2 regions of the Litoribacter ruber genome follow, and region 1 is predicted to be linked to the other one. Evidence: riboswitches for the same ligand, from Rfam matches in the RefSeq annotation. Region 1 holds a riboswitch; the other holds the start of a gene.
What was found. Region 1 has a riboswitch for S-adenosylmethionine ahead of KI659_RS14885 (homocysteine S-methyltransferase family protein). Riboswitches for the same ligand answer to the same signal wherever they lie in the genome.

Region 1 (11,975 bases):
TTCTCTTGTGCCAAGGCCGATAATAGGCTTAGCTGAAGGAAGAGAAGGAAAATCAAACTGTTTTTTTTAATCATAGTCCTTAGATAAGTTGGGTTGAATAGGAATGAATATAAAAAATATTGCTATTATTAAGCACGTATTTTTATATAAATGGTAAAAAAAGTAAGTATAACAAATAGCTGGGTGCAAATCCCAGAAATGTTTATTTGTAGGAAAAATTGTGTATAGCGTGGAATCCAGCATCTTTCAGTCAATTGATATTGCAGAGTATTTTGATAAAATAAATGACCCTCTGTTTATATTCAGTGAGAGTGAAGTAATATATTTTAATAATAGTTTTAAAAATCATTTTGAAAGCCTTCCAAAGAGCTGGGAACAGTTCTTTAAGGAACCCAACTTGGTGGAAGAGCTTCAGAATTTTTTTAATGGGGGCAATTTGCCTTCTCCACAGGTGGCCAAAGATTCCCTGGAGCAGGCCGAGAAGAAATCATTCTATATCTGGGAGTTTGTAAAGATGCCTTCCAAGGAGGGGCAACCGCTCTGCATGGCCAAGGGCCGCAAGAAGGTGACCTTCACCGAGATTCTTTTCGACCACCTTAGTCAGGAATCGGAAGAGGTAAAAAGGAGTGAGGTGAGCCTTATCCACAATATCCTGCGAAACAGCCACGATATGATTGCCATTTTGGACAAAAATGGCATTTTCAGATACATCAGCCCTGCCACCGTACAGATATTGGGCTATGACCTCCATGAGGTGATCGGCAAATCCTTTATGTACCTGGTCAAAAACGGCTTTATCACCATTGAAAAAGGGAATTTCGAAGACCTGGACGACAGTGAGAAGGAGATTGAAATAGATTTTTGGATCAAGACCAAAGATGGGAAAAACCTGTTTTTGGAGAGCTTCGGCAAAAACCTGCTCAATGATCCCGAGATCAACGGCCTGCTTTTCAGTGCCCGGGACATCACTGCCATCAAGAAATCGGAAAAGTCGCTCAAGAAACGGTACGAACTAGAGCAACTGATCAACCGGATTTCTGCCCGGTTTGTAAACTCGGATGTCAAAAACTTCGACGAAGTATTCAATGAAGCCTTGCGCTTAATTGGGAAGTTTGAAAAAGCAGACCGCAGCTACATTTTCTTGGTTCATCAGGACCTGAAGGTGCTTGAAAACGTCTATGAATGGACGGCCGATGGGGTGGAACCCCAGATTGAGTATTTAAAGGAGCTGCCTTACTCTGAAGAGGAGATCATTATCCAAGGGCTACTCAGAAGGGACATTACGGTGATTCCTGATATTGAGAAATTGAGTGACCGCTATATGTATGAAAAGGAAATCTACCGGCAGCAGGGAATTAAATCCCTTATGGTGATTCCTATTTTTTCCGAACATCAGCTGATTGGTTTCTTTGGGCTCGATGCCGTAAAAGAAAGGCGGGAATGGCATGCCAATGACGAGTATGTATTGCGTCAGTTGGGGGATGTGTTTGCCGGAAGCTTTATCAACCGCTCTATCAAGGTAAAGCTTGAGCGGAATGAAAACCTATTGGCTTCCACGGAGCTGTTGGCCAAATCGGGTTCCTGGAGGTTCAGCAACACCAAAAAGCGGATCTATTTTTCCAAAGGCCTCAACAATATCTTTGAGCTGGACGAAAATCTGGAATACGCCAAGATCAACGATTTCTTCAAACTGGTGAGCCCCAAAGTGAGGATGGAAATCACTACCAATGTGAAGCGTTCCCTGAAATATAGGGAGTCCTCCAGCGGGGAGTTTTCTATCACTGCCAAGGGGGGAGGTTTGAAACACATCACTTATTCCATTCAGGTAAAGGAAAACTATACCAATTCCGAGTTGGAGATTTTCGGCTATTGCAGGGACATCACCTCCAAGAAAAATGCGGAGAAAAACCTCTTGTTGCAGTCCCAGATCCTGGCCCAGGTCAATGACGCCATTTTTGTGACCGACAAAAACTTGAGGGTAATCTATATGAATCAGTCGGCGGATAAAGGTTATTCCACGGATGATTTTGAAGAAAATAAGACCACGCTTTCCCAATTGATCAGCGTCATTCTTCCCAACAGCAAAAAGCTGGAGGAGCTAAAGATAAAGGTAGATGAAAATGGATCTTGGGTGGGAGAGGTGGAAATTGAAACCAAGCAGGGGAGGTTTGAACCCCATGAGCTTGCCGTTAATCCCTTTAAGGATGATGAGGGCAAGCCGATAGGGTATTCCTTTTTGGCCAAAAACCTTACTTTCCAGAAAAACAGTGAGGAGATAGCCAAAAAATCCAGACTGATCATTGAAAACAGCCCTGCGGTACTGTTTACTCTGGATCCCAATGAGAATTTCAGGATTAATTTCATTACGGATAACATCAGCCAGTTTGGGTACAATGCTGAAGAGGTAGTTCGAAATCAGACTTCCATACTAGATTTCATCCACCCCGATGATGCCAAGGAGTTGCTCCATTACCATAAGAGTAACACCACGGATACGGGGGTTCCTTCTTTTTCGGGGGAATACCGCTTCAGGACAGCTGATGGGGCCTATAGATGGGTGGAAGACAGGACTCGGGAGATCTATGACAAAAACGGCAAGATTCTTCTACATGAAGGCCTTTTCCAGGATGTTACCGAAAGGAAAAAGCACCGCCTGGAGATTGAAAGAAACGAAAAGCGGTATAGGGTGTTGGCTTCCAACATCCCTTTTACCAATGTATTTCTGATAGATAAAAACCTCAAATACATTGTGGCTGAAGGACCAAACTTCAAATATTGGGGGATGGATTCAGGTACATTTGAGGGAAAAACAATCTATGAGGTGCATACCACCAATTTGGAAAAGATAGAACCGGTAGTGGAGGCTGCGCTCAAAAAGAGGCGAACTGTACAGGAAACCATCACGCTGCTAAGCCGAGTTTACGAGCTTACGGCCAAGCCGATTATTGCGGGTGATGAGGTGGAATATATCCTAGGCATAGTGCGGGATATCACGGAGGAATACCGTGTGAAGCAGGATCTTCAGCGCAGTGAGGAGAAGTACAGAAACCTGGTGGAGGAATCCACCGAGATCATCTTCTCCCTCGGTGCCGATTTGGAATTGACCTATATCTCACCCAATGTCAAGCAGTTTTTAGGCTATGAGCCTCATGAAGTTACGTCGGCTAGCTTAAATAAGTTTTTACACCCTGAGGACACCGAAGTCTTTGTGGAGAAGATGAAGGAAAATGATATTTTCTTCCAGGACAACCAATATTTGGAGTTTAGGCTTGTCCATAAGAAAGGGGAATACCGAATCTTTTCTGCCAATGGAAAAGTGATCAAAGACCAGAACGGCAAATTTAAATATTACACCGGTATAGCCAGGGATATCTCAAAGCTCAAGGAAGCCCAGCGTGAACTTTACATTGCCAAGGAAAAAGCCGAACAGGCATCCATGGTCAAGTCGCAGTTTCTAAGTATCATGAGCCACGAGATCCGTACGCCTATGAATGCCGTGATTGGGATGTCCCACCTTCTGATAGAGGAGGATCCTAGGCAGGACCAGCTGGAGAACTTGAGGACGCTGCAGTTTTCGGCAGAAAACCTGCTGGGTCTGATTAATGATATTTTGGATTACAGTAAAATCGAGTCCGGAAAAATCGAGCTGGAGCACGTGGATTTTGAGCCGAGAAACGTGCTTAACCGCATGATGCACAGCCATACCTTCCAGGCCAGGGAAAAATCCCTTGAAATCATCGCCAAAGTGGATAACAGGGTGCCTGAGATACTCAACGGTGACCCGGTTCGGTTGGGTCAGATTATCAACAACCTGATTTCAAACGCCATCAAGTTTACAGAAAAAGGCCATGTGAAGATTTCCCTGAGTAACATAGGGGAAACCGATGACAAGGTTACGGTAAGGTTTATGTTTGAAGATACCGGTATTGGTATCGATGAGGATAAAAAGGATATCATCTTTGAGGCCTTTACCCAGGCCAGTACCGAAACTACGCGTAAGTTTGGTGGAACGGGGTTGGGCTTGGCCATTGTCAAGAAACTGGTTGAGCTGTTTGATAGCCGCATAGTGGTGCAGTCCCAAAAAGGGAGGGGTACGCTTTTCATGTTTGACATTGAGTTTAACAAGTACATCAAGAAATCTATCGTCCATAAGGACAGTCAGGATTCCAGTGTTAAGAATCTAACCCAGGCCAGGATATTGGTAGCCGAGGACAACTTGGTCAACCAGATCATGATCCGCAAGTTTCTCACCAAATGGGAGGCCGGGCATGTGGAGTTTGCCAATGACGGGGTGGAGGCCTTGAAGCTTTTTGAGGCGGGAGACTTCAACCTTATTTTGCTTGACCTGCAGATGCCCGAAATGGATGGATTTGAGGTTGCCAAGGTAGTCAGAAGCCATCCCAACGAGCAGAAAAGGACCATTCCGATCATCGCCCTTACGGCCTCCAGCCTCATCGAGGTCAAGGACCAGTTGGATGAAGTGGGCATGGACGATTACATTCCCAAGCCGTTTAACCCGGATAATCTATATGCCAGGATGATAAAATACCTGCAGAAGTAAAATTCAGGTATCATTTCTGTTATGTGAAGGAATAGCTTAATTTTGGGCCCAAATTCAAGTTGATGCGGATATTCTTTACCATTCTCATAAATGTATTGCTGGTCAGCCTGGCTTCCGCCCAAGGTTCCAGACACCAGAGAAGCACACTGCACCTTATCCAGGGTAATGCCGGTGCCAACCTAAGGGAGTTTAACCAGCTGCTGGAAGATAAGGGAATCAGCCCCCTTCGCAGGGGCTATTCCACTTTTGGCATAGGTTACCAAAACAGGTTCAACGATTTTGTGCTCGGCTTTGAGCTTTACCACAACAACGGTCCCCAGTCCACATTCCGTGACTATACCATTGATTACCGCACCTCCAGGGCCTACTTGAATGTCGGTTATGCCTTTACGGAGGAAGGGCGCTTTCACCTGATTCATTATATGTCCATAGGTGTAGGCTACCTCAATTTTGAGATGCTGGAGGAAAACCGCCCCGAATCGATGGCTGGCTTTCTGGCGGATCCCGAGATGGGTTTTATTTTGCGCCAAAACAATATTCACAAAGGCAGCCAGAAATTTGGTGGGCTGCTTACTGAAATAGGTTTTCAGGTCGGCTATGATATAGACCTGCCGGTGATGGAAGAATCAATTGAGGTGATTGCCAAATTCGGGTATTCATTCAGCCCCTTTGAAAATGCCTGGAACAGGAAAGGAATAGCTTTTGACAATGCCCAAAGTGGTCCATTTCTGCGCTTGGGAGCGGGGATAAGCCTTCCAGACTATAATTATTTCTACAGGGATGCCTCCCTGGGCGTACACTTGCTATATGGTTTGCACTTTACCCGGCCTAGCCAGTTGAATGAATCCTTGAGTACATATGGATATCAGCAGTTCCAAGGCAGGCCCAGCAATTGGGGCTTGAAGATCCTGGGGGAAAACCGCGGGACGCTATACGGTCTGGATATCTACAACCTCGCCTATGGCGGACAGGCAAATGCCGAAAGGTCGCATACGCTGAACAGTGTGCGGGTTTACGGCAACTTCGGTCAAAAGCTTTATGACCACAAGAATGTGGAAATGGGCGTATTGGGGGGCTTTGGATATGGCAACCTGCGCTACACCACTTTAAAGGATATGAAGCCAGACTTCCCATTGTTGTTTGAGGAGCCAAACCATGACGGGTATTTACGGACTTGGGGCTTTTTGGCCAAGCCGGAGCTTTACCTCGCCTATGCCATGCCGTTGAGCAAGCGTAAATCCTTTGACCTGATTTATAGTGCACATTTCGGCTATGAACTTCCTGTGGGAAGGTTTAGGCTGGCCGATATGGGGATGAACAAATACGTGGCAGGGCCCTATGTGCAGTTTGGGTTTGGGATCAGGCCGTAATGTGCAAAGAGGGGAAGTGATTTGGTTTTAGCTCCCACCCCTAAAGGGACTTTTGATTTTTTAAGAATGATGCAAGTTTATGTATTTATAAATAAATTTGCTTACTTTGTAATATTAGCTTATCAAGAAAGACCGAGGGAAGGGCCCGTTGACGTCTTAGCAACCTGTAGAAAGAAGGTGCTAACTCCCGTTCCGGAAACGCCGGAAAAAGATGAGCCGTATGAAAATACTCGTTATTTTTATCCGTTCGTGTCTGTCTATGATAAGCTTTTTAAACTACGAACTATATGCCAAACCGAACAGACCTATTACTCCAAGCCCTCCGTCAAAAGATCCTGATTCTGGATGGGGCCATGGGGACCATGATTCAGCGCTACCAGCTTACAGAAGAGGATTTTAGAATTCCAGAACTACAAGATCATCCCCAATCCCTAAAGGGAAACAATGACCTTTTGTCCTTGAGTCGTCCCGATGTGATTGCGGCCATCCATAGGGCATATTTGGATGCTGGGGCGGATATTATCGAAACCAATACCTTTAGCAGCACCACCATTGCCCAAGCCGATTATGGACTTGAGCATTTGGCCTATGAGCTGAATCTGAAGTCGGCCGAGATCGCCAAAAAGGAAGCATTGGCCTATTCTGAGCAAAATCCGGATAAGCCCAGGTTTGTGGCCGGAGCCATTGGTCCCACCAACAGGACGGCATCCATTTCCCCTGATGTCAACGACCCGGGATTTAGGGCCATTACCTTTGACCAACTAGCCGAGGCATATGCCGAGCAGGTGAGGGGGCTGCTGGATGGAGGGGCAGATATTTTATTGGTGGAAACAATCTTTGATACCTTGAATGCCAAGGCCGCTCTATACGCTATTCAAGATGTGTTTGAAGAAAAAGGTATTCCCCTTTCCCCAGAGGAAGGAGGGATCCCTATTATGATCAGTGGCACCATTACCGATGCCTCTGGCAGAACCCTTTCCGGCCAGACTACTGAGGCTTTTCTGATCTCACTTTCACATGTCCCCCTGTTGAGTATAGGCCTTAACTGTGCTTTGGGGGCCAAGGAGCTGAGGCCTTATTTAAAAGTACTTTCTGAAAAGGCCCCATTCTACGTGTCTGCCTACCCCAATGCCGGTTTGCCTAACGAGTTTGGGCAATACGACCAGGGTCCAGAAGAAATGGCCAAGCAGGCGGAGGTTTTTCTCAAGGAAGGGTACATCAATATCCTTGGAGGGTGCTGTGGCACTACTCCGGATCATATTGCTGCATTGGCACAAGTCTCAGCTAGCTATTCACCCAGAAAAGCAACATTGCAAACCGAATCAAACCTACCTATATGAATAAGACATTTCCATTGAAACTTTCAGGGTTGGAGCCTTTGCTCATCACTCCTGAAATCAATTTTGTCAATATTGGAGAAAGGACCAACGTGACCGGCTCCAAGAAATTTGCCCGTTTGATTTTAAATGGGGATTATGAGGAGGCTTTGGAAGTGGCTCTTGAACAGGTGAGAGGCGGTGCCCAGGTGTTGGATGTATGCATGGATGAAGGCATGCTGGATGGAGAAGCGGCCATGGTGAAATACCTGAACCTTATTGCCTCAGAACCTGAAATATCCAGAATCCCCATCATGATAGACAGCTCCAAGTGGAATATCATCCTGGCGGGACTCAAATGCATACAGGGGAAGGGGATTGTGAATTCCATAAGCCTGAAAAACGGGGAGGAGGAGTTTCTCCACCAAGCCAAAACCATCAAGAAATTTGGAGCGGCTGTCGTGGTGATGGCTTTTGATGAGGACGGACAAGCCGATACCTATGAGAGAAGGGTGGAGATCTGTAAGAGGAGTTATGACCTGTTGACCCAAAAGGCCAGGTTTAACCCTGCCGATATCATTTTTGACCCCAATATTTTTCCGGTGGCCACCGGGATGGAGGAGCATCGCAGAAATGCGCTTGATTTCTTTGAGGCCACCAAATGGATCAAATCCAACCTGCCAGGGGCAAGGGTAAGTGGAGGAGTAAGTAATGTCTCCTTTTCTTTCCGGGGTAACAACCCCGTAAGGGAAGCTATGCATGCCTCTTTTCTATATCACGCCATCAAACACGGGATGGACATGGGGATTGTGAACCCCACCATGCTGGAAGTCTATGATGACATTGACAAGGAGCTGCTGGAAAGGGTGGAGGATGTATTTTTCGACCGGAGGGAAGATGCTACTGAGAGGCTGCTGGAATTTGCCGAAACGGTGAGGTCCAAGGATAAAAAAGAGGTGGCTTCTGAAGAATGGCGTCAGGAAAGTGTGGAGATAAGGATAGAGCATGCTTTGGTGAAGGGCGTTATCGATCATATCATTGATGATACCGAAGAGGCCAGGTTAAAATATCAAAGTCCATTAAAGGTGATTGAAGGCCCATTGATGGACGGAATGAACGTGGTGGGAGACCTTTTTGGTGAAGGGAAGATGTTTTTGCCCCAAGTGGTGAAGTCAGCCCGAGTGATGAAAAAAGCAGTGGCCTACCTTGAGCCCTTCATGCCCAAAGCGGGAGATGAGGGCTATGAAGTAAGCCAGGGCAAGATCAAAAAAGTGCTTTTAGCCACTGTAAAAGGGGATGTCCACGATATTGGAAAAAACATTGTCGGGGTAGTTTTAGCCTGCAACAGCTACCAGATCGTGGATTTGGGCGTGATGGTGGATGCACAGAAGATCATCGATGAAGCCGTAAAACAGGATGTGGATGTGATAGGTCTAAGTGGTCTGATTACCCCTTCTTTGGATGAAATGGTTAATGTGGCCAGTGAGATGGAACGTCAGGGGCTAAAACTACCTCTCCTGATAGGCGGCGCCACCACCAGTAAAATCCATACTGCGGTGAAAATTGACCCCGTTTATTCCGGTTCTGTGGTCCATGTACAGGATGCCTCGAAGTCCGTTCCCATTGTGGGTGAGTCGATCCAGGAGAGCGGCAGGGAAGTGTTTAAAGAAAAGGTAAAAACTGAATATGCCTCCCTCCGTGTGGCCCATGAGGCTAAGCAAGAAGCCAAGCAGTTGGTTAGCTTTGGGCAGGCGGTGGAAAATGCCGCAGACCTATCCGCTACTAAACCGGTGGTGCCAAAAAGCTTGGGAAGAAAAACGATTGGGTTTGATATAGCGGTTTTGCGCCATTATATTGATTGGACTCCATTCTTTAGCACCTGGATGCTAAGCGGGCGGTATCCGAAGATTTTGGAAGACAAGGTGGTTGGGAATGAAGCCAAAAAGCTTTTCGCAGAGGCCAACGCCTTGCTGGATAGGATTGTAGAGGAGAAGTGGTTTGAGGCAAGAGGAGTGTATGGGATATTTCCCGTTCAAAGGATTGGTGAGGATGTAGAAGTAGAGGCCGATGGAAACCCAACCTTTCATTTTCTGCGTCAGCAGGGGAAAAAGGGAAAAGGGGTTCCAAACCGTTCCCTGGTGGATTTTCTTTCACCTAAAGAAAAAGATTATCTTGGGGCTTTTGCCGTGGCAGCTGGTATTGGCATGGAAGCCAAGCTTGCCGAATATGAAAAGGCAGGTGATGACTATAATGCCATCATGCTCAAAGCCCTAGCCGACAGACTGGCTGAGGCCGCAGCGGAATACCTTCATCAAAAAGTAAGAAAAGAAGAATGGGGGTATGCGGAAGGGGAGACTTTGGAAAATGAAGACTTGATCCGTGAGAAATACCAGGGGATCAGGCCGGCTCCGGGCTATCCAGCCTGTCCCGAACACTCGGAAAAAGCAACCTTGTTTGACCTGCTAAACGCTGGAGAGATAGGGGTGAGGCTTACGGAGAGCTTTGCCATGTTGCCTACTTCTGCAGTGAGCGGCTTTTACTTTGCCCATCCGGAGAGCAAGTATTTCGGTTTGGGGAAAATCGGCAAAGACCAGGTAGCCGATTATGCCAATAGAAAGGGGATCAGCCTGGAACTTGCTGAGCGCTATCTTTCGCCCAATCTTGCCTATACACCAGAAATCAAACCTATAGAACAGCTATAAATGAAAATTACAGAATATATAGAGCAGGCGGATAAATGTCTGTTCTCTTTTGAAATCCTACCTCCCTTGAAGGGGCAGAGTATCCAGCATTTAATGGAGGGAATCTCCCCCCTCATGGAATTTAATCCCCCATTCGTGGATGTGACCTACCATAGGGAGGAATTTATTTATAAAAAGCACCCCAATGGACTTTTAGAGAAGGTCAGCACCAAGAAAAGACCTGGCACAGTAGGGATATGCGCCGCCATCATGCATAGGTTTCATGTGGAGGCCGTTCCCCATCTGCTTTGTGGAGGATTCACGAGAGAGGAAACTGAAAATGCGCTTATTGACCTGAATTTTATAGGTGTCCAAAATGTGTTGGCCCTAAGGGGGGATGCCCCAAAAACCGAGTCCAAATTCACGCCTGAGGATAACGGCCATCATTATTCCAAGGATCTGGTCAAGCAGATTGTGGACATGAACCATGGAAAGTATCTGCATGAGGAGACGGAAGTAGGCTTCCATACTAACTTTTGTGTGGGTGTGGCCGGATATCCCGAAAAACATTTCGAGGCCCCAAACATGAAGTTTGACCTCAAGCATCTCAAAGCCAAAGTGGATGCTGGTGCGGAATATATTGTGACGCAGATGTTTTTTGACAATAAGAAATTCTTTGATTTTGTGGACAAGGTTAGGGAGTTGGGTATCACCGTTCCCATCATTCCGGGTCTGAAACCCATTACCACGCTTAGTCAGTTGACCAACCTGCCCCGTACTTTCTTTTTGGATCTGCCGGATGACTTGCTCGACGAACTTGAAAAATGCAAGTCCAACCAGGATGTAAAAGAGGTGGGAATAGAATGGTCAATCCACCAAAGCAAGGAACTTATCGAGAGGGGTACCCCTTGTCTCCATTACTACACCATGAGTAAGGCGGATGCAACTTACCGAATAGCAAAGGCCCTATTCTGAGGAAATTTGCCTAATTTTAGGCTGAACCTGAATATGACCCCATGAAAATAATCGAATGTCCGCGGGATGCCATGCAAGGCATGAGCGGATTTATTGATACGGCCATGAAGGCCGCTTACATCAACCAGCTGCTGGAAGTTGGCTTTGATACCATTGACTTTGGTAGCTTTGTAAGCCCTAAGGCCATCCCACAGATGCGGGATACGGCGGAAGTGCTTGAGCTTTTGGATTTGTTTAAAAGCAAGTCCAAGCTTTTGGCCATCATAGCCAATGTACGGGGTGCAGAGGATGCACTTCATTTTGAGGAAATTGACTATTTGGGATTTCCGCTTTCGATTTCCGAAAGCTTCCAGCAGCGCAATACCAATAAATCCATCCAGGATGCCTTGGAAACTGTGGAGAATATCCAGAATCTCTGTGAAACCAAGGGTAGAACATTGGTCACTTATATAAGTATGGGTTTTGGGAATCCATATGGGGAGGATTTTTCCCCGGAGCTTGTGGCGGAGTTTGTGGAAAAGCTAGATGAAATAGGCGTCCAGATCATTTCATTTGCTGACACAATCGGTGTTGCCCAGCCGGAATTGATCAAGAGTATATTTGAGACCAATATCCAGGCATTTCCCCATATCGAGTTTGGGGCACACTTCCATAGCACCCCGGATACTATCCAGGAAAAAGTGGAGGCAGGTCTCCAAGGAGGCTGCCGCAGATTTGATGGAGCCTTGAGAGGGTATGGTGGCTGCCCTATGGCCAAGGATGATTTGGTAGGTAACGTGGCTACCGAGAAGTTGATTGAGGTATTAGAGGCCAACGGCCATGAGCTTGGCCTAAACAAAATGGAGCTTGGAGAGGCGATGAAGCTTGCCCAGGTGATATTTCCCTAGGTTAGAACTTATTATATAGTACTTAGTACGTAGTACCTAGTACAGAAAAAGGTACCAAGTACAACGTACCAGGTACCAGGTATTCGCGGCGGCGGATTAAGGTTGCCCACTGCGTGGGTATTTGCGGGTTTGAAGGCGCAGCCTTCATTTTCCTTATCCCGAGGCGCAGGCTCGGGAAAACTTTC
Region 2 (11,975 bases), on a different contig from region 1:
CTGGGGTGGATACCAAGTGGCTTATCTGATCACACAAACAGACATGTTCAAGGCTGCCGGAGCGGGGGCTCCCGTGGTAAACATGACTTCGGCTTATGGCGGTATCCGTTGGGGTACGGGTATGAGCCGTATGTTCCAGTATGAGCAGACCCAATCCAGAATTGGCGGTACGCTATGGGAAAAGCCTTTGTACTATATTGAAAACTCTCCCTTGTTTTACAGCGACCGTGTAAACACGCCAGTTTTGATCATGCACAATGATGCCGATGGCGCGGTGCCGTGGTATCAGGGCATTGAAATGTTTATGGCTCTCAAAAGGCTAAATAGCCCAGCCTGGCTTTTGGTGTACAATGATGAAGATCATAACTTGGTGCAGCGTAAAAATAGAAAAGACCTTTCAATCAGGTTGTCTCAGTTCTTTGACCATTACCTTAAGGACGCCCCGGCTCCCCTGTGGATGACGGAAGGACTTCCAGCCACTGAGAAGGGCAGGACTTTGAAGTATGAGCTTTCAAAATAAAAAATGATTAAAAAAATCCCCATCAGATATGATGGGGATTTTTTATTCCCAAATGCCTTGGGGAACGATTTCGAGTACATGTCCAAAAGGGTCCTCAAAATAAAAACTTTCCAAATCACCTTTCCACTTTTGGAAGTGGGTAATCCATATTCCCTTTTCCTTTACCCTTTCCAATGTTTTTTCATAATCCTTTTGTGATACTTCAAATGCCAAATGCTGCTTGCCGCGGGCATAATGGAGAGGAAGGTTTTTCTCTTCCTTGGTAGCCTCAGGGTTAAAGCAGAGCAATACCGAGCTGCCGCATCGGAAAAAGATATGGCGCCCTTCTACTTTTGATATTAAAGGCATTCCCAGTTTTTCATGATAAAATTCATGCGCTTTGTCTAGGTCATCCACATACAGGCAACTTTCCTTTATTTGGGTAAAATTCATGGTTGAGTTTTTGGTTAATGTCCAGTTAACCAATTTCGCTTACTCCTCGCTCAATTCCAAAGCCTGCGCCTCAAAATGGCTTGCTATTTTTTCCAAAGAAAGGTTTTTGTCTATTGCTAAAATAGAACCTCCCACAGTAAAGATTTTTTCCTTTATCCCTTCAATCAATTTGCTGTCAAAATTGCCGAGAACATAGTCCTTGCCCTCAAAAGTATATTTTTGATGATAAGGGAAGTTTTCTTCCAAAAGCTGAGAATCTGCAGTGATTACAAATTGGTGTTCGGAAGAGGCTGGAGCTGCGTATTGTTTCTTTAGGCCATTTTCAACCAATGTATATTTGAATCCAGAACTGCTTTTGGCCAAGTCGGAATATACTGCGGAACCCGTGGCCAGGCCTCCAGCACCTTTACCCTGAAAGTTTTGCAATCCTATGTTTTTAGACAATATGCTGATCGCATTATACTCATTTTCAACTTGGCTCAAAGGGTGATTTGGCCCTACCAAGGTTGGAAAAATTGAGGCAGACACATCTCCGTCTTTTACTGAGCTTAGGGCTATAAGCTTAATTTTTCCGCCTACTTTCTTAGCAAGTGAAAAGTCCTCAGCCTGGAGGTGGTCTATGCCAATGCAAGGGATTGACTTTTCATCAAGGTGGATTCCGTAGGAGTGGGCCGCCAAAATACAGAGCTTGCTGGCCACGTCACTTCCATTGATATCGAAGGAGGGGTCTGCTTCGGCATATCCATTATCTTGAGCCTGTTTTAAGGCCTCTTCAAAGTTTTGGTTTTCCTGCTGGATTTTGCTGAGGATATAATTGGAAGAGCCATTGAGAATCCCTTGGATTTCCTCAATTTGATCCCCTTGATATTGGGTGCTGATATTGGAGAGTACCGGGATGCTTGCGGCAACGGCTGCTTCGTATAAAAATTTACCTCCATGGGCTCTTTCAAGTTCCAATAGTTCTGGAAGGTGCTTGGCCACCAGTTTTTTATTCGCAGATATTACAGTCTTGCCCGACTCCAATAGCTTTTTGGCAATAAAATAGGCTGTCTCCGTCTCACTGATTAGCTCAACCCCGATTTCAGAATCCGCCAACAGGGCTTCAAGGTCATACTGAAAACTGATTCCTTTTGGCCGCTCCTTTTCTTTGCTTTTAACTGCAATGTGCTGGGGCTTGAGATTTTTTCCATCCTTATTGGCGATTTCATAATACCCTTGGCCTACTACGCCAAACCCTATAAGTCCTATTTTATTTCCCATTTTCTGTATATAGATAAAAAGATTTTAAGATGTAATGAAGTTGTTCGTACTCGATCAGAAAGGCATCGTGCCCATATGAAGAGCTGATTTCGGAATACTTACCGTCCAGGCAGTTTTCGGAAATGTATTGGCTTTCTTCCTTGCGGAATAGTTGATCGGTGTCGATACCTACTGTGAGCATTTTTGCTTTGATTCCCTGCAGAGCCCGCTCGGTGCCGCCACGGCCCCGTCCAAGGTCATGGCTATCCATGGCCTTGGTCAGAACCCAGTAGGACAAAGCATGGAACCTGTCCGCCAATTTTTTCCCCTGATACTGGAGGTAGCTGCTGACTTTGTAATTGTCCAGTTTCTCTTCCATATCATCCTGGCTTTGCTGAAAGGTATCCGGGTGCCTATAGGTAAGCATGCCAATGGCCCTGGCGGCTCTTAAGCCTGACTTGCCTGCTTCTGCAATCTCCTCTCCCCAAGTGCAGTCTGCTTGGATCGCCATTCTCTGCGCCTCATTAAATCCGCGGATCCATGGGGTTGACTTGGCGTTTGCGGCAATGATGATGCTGTAATCCAGCCTTGACCCGAGCTGATAAGTCCATTCCAAAGCCACCTGCCCACCAAGTGAACCACCAACCAAGGTATGGATATGCTCTACCCCCAGATGCTCCCTCAATTTCTCCAAGGCCCCTGCCATATCACGTGTAGTGAGTTGGGGAAATTGATAGAAATAGGGCTTCCCTGTTTCAGGATTGCTGCTCAATGGGTTGGTCGAGCCATAGCATGAACCCAATAAGTTGGTACAGATAATTTTATATTGCTTGGGATCGTAGAATTTGTCTTCACCCACCAAGCCAGACCACCACTCGTGCACATCGGCATTTCCGGTGAGGGCATGGTTGATCCAGATGACGTGGCTGTCAAGTGCTTCTGGGTTGCCATAAATGGTGTAGGCAATCTGGAATCCGGCCAGATCCTCACCGGATTCCAAAAGATACCTGTCTTCGTAATGAAATACTCTTGACTTGTCTTCAATCTCAAGCAAAGGAGAGTTTAGATTCATGTTCTTGCGTGGTTTTTTCTAATGCGTTTGATAGATCCGCCTTGATGTCGTCGATATGTTCAAGCCCAACTGATATTCTCAAAAGGGTAGGGGTGACGCCGGCCTTGAGCTGTTCCTCATCGCTAAGCTGCTGGTGGGTGGTGACAGCGGGCTGAATGATCAGGGTTTTTGCATCTCCCACATTTGCAAGATGGGAAATCAGCTCCAGGTTATTGATCAATGAGGTGGCTTCCTCTTTTTCTCCCTTTAGTTCAAAACTCAATACTCCTCCATATCCGTTTTTCAAATACTTCTTAGCCAAGTTGTGGTAAGGAGAGCTTTCGAGGCCGGGGTAATTTACCTTCTTCACTTTTGGGTGGTCAGCAAGCCACTTGGCTAATACCAAGGCATTGTCCACTGTCCTTTGAACTCTAAGTGACAGGGTTTCTAATCCCTGAAGTAAAAGGAAGGAATTGAAGGGGCTTTGGGCAGGGCCAAAGTCCCGGAGGCCTTCCACCCGGGCACGAATGGCAAAGGCTATATTCGGCAAACCTAGCTGGTTTCCTTCACCGAAGGCCTCCCAGAAATTAAGTCCATGGTAACCTTCTGATGGTTCTGAAAACTGTGGAAATTTCCCGTTGCCCCAATTGAAGTTGCCTGCATCTACGATTACACCTCCGATGGAAGTCCCATGTCCGCCAATCCACTTGGTAGCCGAGCTGGTCACTACACTGGCCCCATGGGCAATGGGCTGAAATAGGTAGCCCCCGGCCCCAAATGTGTTGTCCACTATTAAGGGGATGTCGTGTTTTTTGGCCACCGCCGCCACTGCCTCAAAGTCCGGAATGTTGAACTCGGGGTTTCCTATGGTCTCCAGATAAAGTGCCTTAGTATTTTCATCTATGAGCTTTTCAAAAGCAGCTGGGCTGTCATTCTCGGCAAACTTTGCCTGTATTCCAAGCCTTTTGAAGGCCACTTTGAACTGGTTGTAGCTTCCGCCATAGAGGAATGGCGTGGTGACAAAATTGTCCCCGGCTTGTAAGATGTTGTTTAAAGCTAAAAACTGGGCAGCCTGACCTGAGGCGGTAGCCACGGCAGCCACACCGCCCTCGAGAGCTGCAATGCGTTTTTCGAAAACATCCGTGGTCGGATTCATGATCCGGGTATAAATGTTGCCGAATTCTTTTAGGCCAAAAAGGTTGGCCCCATGTTCAGCGCTGTTAAATACATAGGAAGTGGTTTGATAGATAGGAACGGCCCTGGAATTGGTACTCGGATCGGGTTCCTGGCCTGCATGCAGCTGTAAGGTGTCGAAATGATAGTTCTTGGACATGGCGAAATTTTTTAAATTATGGAAAATAGGATTTTAGTGGGGCTCCGTAGAGGGAGCCAATGGAAACAAGCGCAACCTGGGAAGGTTACGGATTAAGAAATACAATAGCAGCAAACTCTCCTAGGGTTAGGGAAGTTAAAGAAACTGTAAAGATTGTTGGATAAGGAAATTCTTGCGTATATCATCGGTTAAGAATTTATATTTCCCAATGAGGATATTCTCATAGGGCAGGAATTGGCACCTTGGATTTTCCAGGTTGCCAGAGGGTCATAGAGCCTGTCTCTCACCTCTTCTGTATAAATCCCAACACTCAAAAAGCGATAGGATAGAACAAAGTAAAGCTATCGATGTTGAAAATGCAAAGCATAACTTCTTTTTTTATCAAAAATTCAACAGAAACCACCTTGAAACACTTTATTGCCATATTTATTAGCCTTTTGTCTTTTACGACCCATGCCCAAACGGTCCAAAAACTCAATGCCGAAATTAAATATGGATTTATTATCCCCCATGCTGAGGACCTCCGCCCCGTGTCAAGTACAAATCCCATTGGACTACAGCTCACCTATTCCCAAATGGGCCTGAGTCAAGAGGCTTACGAGGTCTGCAACTGCTTTTTTGATTGGGGAGTCCAGTTAAATTTTCATGATTTCAACAATCGCGATATTTTGGGGCAGGCTATTTCTGTTTCTACTTTCTTTGAACCGATATTGGCCCGATGGGACAAAATGAATTTCTCTATAAGGGGAGGGATAGGCACGAGTTACCTCACAAGGGTTTACGATGAACAGGACAACCCCGAAAACCAGTTCTTCAGCGCCCCGTTGAGCTTTTTGATATATCTCCAACCCCGTTTGAATTTTCAGATTTCAGAAAGCTGGGATGGCAACTTGTCCCTTTTTTACAACCATATCTCCAATGGGGGTCAAAGCCAACCCAATAGAGGCATGAATTATCCCATGTTAGGGGGTGGGGCAACCTATTATTTTGACAGGCAGCCATTTCCTGATTATTCTCCTAAAAGGGTTAAAGGTGGGGTAAGGTATTATGCGGAAGTGTTTTCCACCCAACGAAAAAGCGAAATGCGTGAGGGTAGGGATTGGGTTCTTGGCTTTGGTGCAGGGGCATACCACCCCGTTAGTGGGATCAATGCTTTAGGCTTGGGTGGGGAGTTGGCCCATGACCAATCCTTGAATCAGGCAGAAGAGGTAGGGGAAGGCTTTATTGCCGCCCCCTTTATTTCCCACCACTTCTTGTTTGGGCGCTTTGAATTTGCCCAAAGGTTTGCCTATTATGCTAGCAAGCCCGACAATTATACGAGCAATAATTTCTATCAAAGGTATATCCTTCAATACCGCGTCTGGGAAGGGCTACACCTTGGAGCATCTTTAAAAAGCCATGCCCATGTGGCCGAAAACATAGATGTCCGGGTTCAGTGGAAATTTTGATCCATACCTATCCTTACCTTTACATAATCCCAGCAAAAAGATGGTTTCAAAAAGTTGAGCCCATTGGCAACTTTGATAGCAGTGGGATGGGATAGCTTTTCCTTGATTCTATAGATGAGGTAATCCAGATAACGGGTATAAGTCAGGTAGATGAAGCCATATTTCAATCCTTTCATGAGCAAATTCTCCTTCTGGAATTTATAAAGGGATTTGTAATAGGGGTTGTAGCCTGATTTGGAAATATTTTGGGTGTGAAGCCGGTAGCCCGCGGTCACACATTCGAGAAACTTGATTTCCCACTTTTCCTTGATAATTCTAAACCACATGGGATAATCATCTATAAATGGATACCTTTCATCATACCCATCCAGTGTCTCCACCACATCGCGGCGGATAAGGGTGGCCATGGCTGGAATTGGGTTGTCAAGCAGGAGCGACCTTTCATAGGGCTTAGCTAGGGCTGCGCCGAAAGCAGGGCCATCCATTTTTTGTAACTTATAAAATGCCCTTGCACGGCTATAAATCAACCCGACGTTGGCATCAATCTCACAGTTCAGCAAGTTGGAAATGGAGTCGGGAAATAAAAGGTCGTCACCAGGCAAAACCTTGACCCAATCTCCGCTGATATATTTTAAGGCACGGTTAATATTGGGAGTAATGCCACTATTGACTGGGCTGGTGACCAATTCGCAATGGACAAAGCTAGCCGCATTTTCTTTGATCCAGTCTTCAATCAAGGCTACTGTATCATCTTTTGAATGGTCGTCGGTGACGATCAGTTCAATATTACCGTAATTTTGATTTTTAACACTGTCAAGGGTATCAATTATGAACATGCTAGAATTATAGGTCACCACGATTATCGATACTAGGGGGGACCTTTCAATTTCTTTTGCGCTATTATCCATCATGTCTAAAAGGTTTTTTCTTCCTGCAAAAGTGTTTCCTGCCACGCCTTATAGGCCAATGACTCATTTATTTCCACATCATCAAAAGTGACCACCTGACCAGGTTCCACCGTTCGGGTAAAATGAACCTTGCTCATCAACCCAATGGGTACATGGCTGGGTTCCTCAGCTATTTCCATGGCTTCACCCCTTACTTCCATGCTGCCAATTCCCTTCTCTATTAGTGTCCCCGCTGCTATGCGCTTTTTGGCTACGGTAGCCACGGATACAGTAGGAAACCTGCCATTATCAATCAATACCTTGTCGGTATGATAAAACTTCAGAATCGTCTTGGGAATTTCAAAATAGCAAAGATGGGTATGCTTGTAAAGCAGGTAATGGGGGCCGTCACCCATTTTGTAAGTCTTTAAGCCCGCAGCCAAATCATTATGATGGGTACCCACCAAAAATACACCCGGAGGCGCAGTGGGAGAAATGATGTAGTCACTTAGCACCTTATTCTGGGCCGAAGCGATAGTGGCTAGATGGAAAGCCCCTGCTTCCAAATTGTCGGTCTTTTCTCCGATCAAGCCTCTTTGCGCAATGTTGGCCCCAAAGGCATTGGCTACCAAGGCCTGCTCAATCTGCAGTTTGGTCCCATCAGTGAAAGAGGTTACCGAATTGACCGTGAAGCCCTGCTTTTTGGCCCAGAAAGTCATGTCGTCAAAGCCGGGGTTATGGTTGAGAAAACCTTTGATGTTGCCATATACCAAGGGGGTAAAGCCCATCTGCAAAGCTTCCTCCCGCAGGGCGGCAAGACATCCCGGTTGATCACCCTCCGCCTCGGTGATCTGGCCCCGGCTGGATAGCCAAGTCCCTGAAAGGACCTGCGTGTCGGCATCCATGGTTACGACCTTGACCCCATACTGGAAAGCCAGGTCGATAATGGCTGTGGAGTAAATGGGGTCTCCGGTGCTGACCACCAAAATATCCGAATGTTCAAGTACCTGTTGTATGGATTGGGTGATCAGCTCTTGGGATACCCCCAGATCAGGGATAATTCCCTTTCGGCGGGTGAGGATATAGCTCACCTCCATGTCCTTTCTCTTGCTGATCAGCCTGGCCAAACCTCTGGCAATGGTGCCAGTGCCCACGATCCCTACCCGGATCTTAAAAAGTTCTCTTCTCATGATAAAAAATTTTATGTTAATAATAAAAGTGAAACTAAAATACGGGAAGTTTGGGTAAAATGCAAAAAATACCATTTAAAAAATCATTAATTTGTGGTGAAATGCTTTTTTATAAAAAAAAGCCGCTCCATTTAAATGAAGCGACTTAGTGTTTTATTTTTTATATGTATCCAGCAATATTACCCCTACATCTTTGAAACTGCCGGAGTTTTGGTCTGTTGCTAGGATAAAGCCTTTTTCGGTCTTCGGTCCCATCACGGTGGGCAGGCTTCTGTCCTTTCAATCAAAGGAAAAAAGGCCAGCTGCATTGGCTGCAGGCAGTCGTTATTGCGGAAAACCAAATTATTTTTTCTCCTCTTTTGTAGTGATCAAGACCGCCCCGTGTTTAGCAGCAGAACCGTAAAGGGAGGTCGTCCTGGCTGGATCTTTCAGCACTTCGAATTTTTCAAAATTATTTGGGTCCAACTCTTTCAATTTTTCGTATTCGGTTACCCTACCATCTACAATAAATAAAGGTTGCTTTTCTCTTTTTTCGTCTAATTTCAGATTAACCTTATCTGATTGTAAATCCGTATAATTGACAGACCTTATTCCTTTTCTGGAAAGTACTTTTTCCACGTCTTTTAAACTACCCATGTTCACATTGTCATTTGCAGAGATGTTTGCAGTGACTTTAGTGAATTTTTCCAGTTGATTCAAATAGTTTTCAAGGTAGGCCTCAAACTTGATCAGGTCAAAAGTCTGACCGTTGAACTGGACCTCATCCTTGGATTTAATGTTTATATTGATCTGTTTTTTACTTGGCTCGGGGCCATAACCGGTTACTACAATTTCAGGGGTTGTGTGGCCAGGGCGGGAGTCAATGATTTTTTCCTCCTTTTTGTCACTTCCAGCCATTCTGAACTTAATAGGCAACCTCATCCTTACGGCAACCTCTTCACCTCTTTGTTTTCCAGGAATCCAATCCTCGGCATTTTCTATCAGCCTCAAGGCCTCCTCATCTGCACCGCCTCCAATGCCCCTAAGAACATCAGGGTTTTCCAGTTTTCCGTCTTTGGATACGGTGAAAACCACATAAACAGTTCCCTCAATATTGTTCTCTCTGGCTCTTTGTGGGTAGGTGATATTTTTGGATAGGTACTTGTTCCAAGCCTCCATTCCCCCAGCAGGCATAGGCGGATTTTCTACCACATCGTAAACCTCACTTTCGCCAATTACTGGTCTGACCGTCCTTGGACTTTCAGTTTTGGGGCGGGGTGCTTTTGGAAAGAAATCATGGCTTGCAGTATGGTCTCCTTGGCTGGTAAGCAAGTGTCGGATCGTATGCACAGTGGGTACAGGCTTGCCGTCTTTTTTGGCAGGTTCCCACTTAGGAGCATCAGGACCAGATAGAATAGCAATTACCTTTTCATCCAAACCTCCGCCAAAGCTTCTCTTGACTACGGGATTGGTAATGTTGCCACTCTCATCCACCACAAATTCAATTTCCAGTTCTCTTTGCAGATTCAGCATCCTTTCCTTTTCAGGCATGGAGATGGCGTTTTTCAGGAATTGATTCCAGGTTTCTTTTCCGCCCTTGGGCCTGGCTTCTTGATCCACGTTCTTCTCATACATTTTGCCATACTTCTTGGTAGTGATGGATTGTATGCTAAGGTTATCAATCATGCCCAACACCTTGATATACTCCTGGTCATCTTGGATATTGGTAAAGGTATACTGCAACTCTCCAATCTGCGCGGTAAGGGTGCCGTCTTTTAAGGGGCTGATCAGCTCGTAATGTTTGGGCTGCTTGATTTTGACCACTTTGATGCCCACCTCTAAGGTGTCTTTTGCATTTATCAGCTTGTTTTCCAGTTCGGAAAGGCCACTTCTGTTGATGCTTTCGGTAAGGAAGGATGGTTGATAGGTTTTCATGGACACCAGCCCGAGCAACATAGCTGTCAAGGGAAGTACCATCACCATTTTATACCAGTTGATTTTAGGCGACTTTTTCATCATTAATATTCTTTTTAAGGTTGTAGATCTAATGAAATAGTTGCCGATAGGAAGATCTAAGCCTTTAAAAGCTATTCTAATGATTAATTTCTTGTAATTCTCTTTATTGGGAACCTTGGCGAGCACCTTTTCATCGGCCAGGTATTCATGGGTATCGATGAGCGCTGTGCGCATGAGGTGTATGGCCGGGTTAAACCAAAACAATAAACTCAATATTTGATAATAGATCACATCATAGGTATGACCCTGGCGGATGTGTTCAATTTCGTGATTGATGATCTGCGCTTTTTCAGATTCATTCAATTTCTCTGTGTCATCCCAAAAGAGACGGTTGAAATAAGAAAAAATGGGGGCCAGGCCAAAGGTGGGGATCTTAAGGTACTTGTCCGTGATGTGGTAGGAGGACTCATACCAGCCTTTCCTGAAAAGGGCCTGAAGTTGATAAAATTGGGCTATCAGCCGGGCGGCCAATAATAGGGTGATAATTAAATAAGCAATGAAAAGATAATCGGTAATCTCCCAGAGTACGGGCAGCCGCGAACTGCTTACCGTGACCTCGGGGAGGCCAAATGAGCCAGCAATTTCTTCAGGTGCTTGCTGTGAAGCGAGCACCTGATAGAAATTTGTGTTTTCCAGAGAAATGCTGGGTTTGTTAAAGTCTACCGGGATCTCAATTATGGGAAAAAGCAGGGCTAGGAGGGGGGTAATTAAGATGTAAATCCTAGCTAGTGTAAAGGCTTTCTCATTTTTGATAAAGCACCAGTATATTCCGTAAAAAAAGAACAGACAAAAGGTGCTCTGCCAAATATAATTGATAGCCCCGGCCATGTTATTTGTTGATTACATCTGACTTAACCTCGTCCATCAATTTCTCCAATTCCTTTACATCAAGATTCTCATCTTTGGCAAAGAATGAGGTCAGTTTGGTGAATGACCCTCCAAAGTAACCTGTCAACAGGTTTTTGATAGAGAAACTTCTGTATGAATCCTTGGAGACTATTGGATAGTACTCGTGGGATTTACCGTAAGCCTTGTGCTTTACAAAGCCTTTGCGCTCCAAAATCCTGATGATTGTGGACACAGTGTTGTAAGCCGGCTTCGGCTCATTCATTTTTGCGAGGATATCTTTGACAAAACCTTTCTCGATATCCCATAGAATCTGCATAACCTGCTCTTCTGCGCGTGTTAATTCTCTCATGTTCGTATGGTTTTTTTTTGTAACTTAATCAGTTAGTTTTTTTAAAGCAAATTTTTTGGCTAAATCTTTCTATCGGCACTGTAAAAATAGTAAAAACCTCTCTTTTAAACAAATTATTTAGTTTAAAAATTAAACAGTTCGGTAAATTGGACGCAAAAAAGCCGCTATTCCTAGCGGCTCTCGGTTATGCTGTCTTCAACTTTATTATCCTTGTGGCATGCAGCAACTTAACTATTGGATAAGTCGGGTCAAACTCATACCACTTTACCGCAAAGTTTACTCTTTTAGGTAATTTGTGGTGGTTGTTCTGGAACAACTCGCCCAACATAAGGAAATCCAGTAGAAGTGAATTTTTTGATTTGTCATTGTTGTCAAAGTTGGCGTAGCCATACTTGTGTCCGCTCCAGTTTACAATGGCTCCGTGAACAGGTCCCATCATGAAGTGGATTGGAAGCAACAGGTACATTGCCCAGTGTGTGCCAGGCAATTCAAATACACTAATGCTCAATACATATATTAATATGTACAAAACTCCCCAGCCTACACGAGCCATCATGGAATCCGCCAAAAGGTCAAATTTGTTCCAGTCCGGAACGTCCTTTGAAAACCTTTCTTCCGGCTTCAGTCGGAAAGAGAAATAATCGTTGTAAATGTTTTTAGTCTTCCACATCATGGTGAACAA

Region 2: another riboswitch for S-adenosylmethionine. It lies ahead of KI659_RS14210 (O-acetylhomoserine aminocarboxypropyltransferase/cysteine synthase family protein); the one in region 1 lies ahead of KI659_RS14885 (homocysteine S-methyltransferase family protein).

Annotation. Positions count from the first base shown of each region.
Region 1 is NZ_JAHCMY010000010.1:55,851-67,825, reverse strand. Features, by position in the region: gene KI659_RS14900 (S9 family peptidase) at 1-74, opposite strand, end outside; gene KI659_RS14895 (PAS domain S-box protein) at 230-4,561, shown strand; gene KI659_RS14890 (outer membrane protein) at 4,624-5,931, shown strand; SAM riboswitch class I at 6,048-6,149, shown strand; gene KI659_RS14885 (homocysteine S-methyltransferase family protein) at 6,219-7,271, shown strand; gene metH (methionine synthase) at 7,268-9,949, shown strand; gene metF (methylenetetrahydrofolate reductase [NAD(P)H]) at 9,950-10,903, shown strand; gene KI659_RS14870 (hydroxymethylglutaryl-CoA lyase) at 10,945-11,790, shown strand.
Region 2 is NZ_JAHCMY010000009.1:27,292-39,266, reverse strand. Features, by position in the region: gene KI659_RS14230 (S9 family peptidase) at 1-520, shown strand, start outside; gene KI659_RS14225 (VOC family protein) at 563-952, opposite strand; gene KI659_RS14220 (homoserine dehydrogenase) at 992-2,212, opposite strand; gene KI659_RS14215 (homoserine O-acetyltransferase family protein) at 2,202-3,263, opposite strand; gene KI659_RS14210 (O-acetylhomoserine aminocarboxypropyltransferase/cysteine synthase family protein) at 3,238-4,575, opposite strand; SAM riboswitch class I at 4,769-4,878, opposite strand; gene KI659_RS14205 (acyloxyacyl hydrolase) at 4,980-6,023, shown strand; gene KI659_RS14200 (glycosyltransferase) at 6,008-6,934, opposite strand; gene KI659_RS14195 (NAD(P)-dependent oxidoreductase) at 6,937-8,100, opposite strand; gene KI659_RS14190 (TonB family protein) at 8,443-10,923, opposite strand; gene KI659_RS14185 (BlaI/MecI/CopY family transcriptional regulator) at 10,925-11,293, opposite strand; gene KI659_RS14180 (acyl-CoA desaturase) at 11,478-11,975, opposite strand, start outside.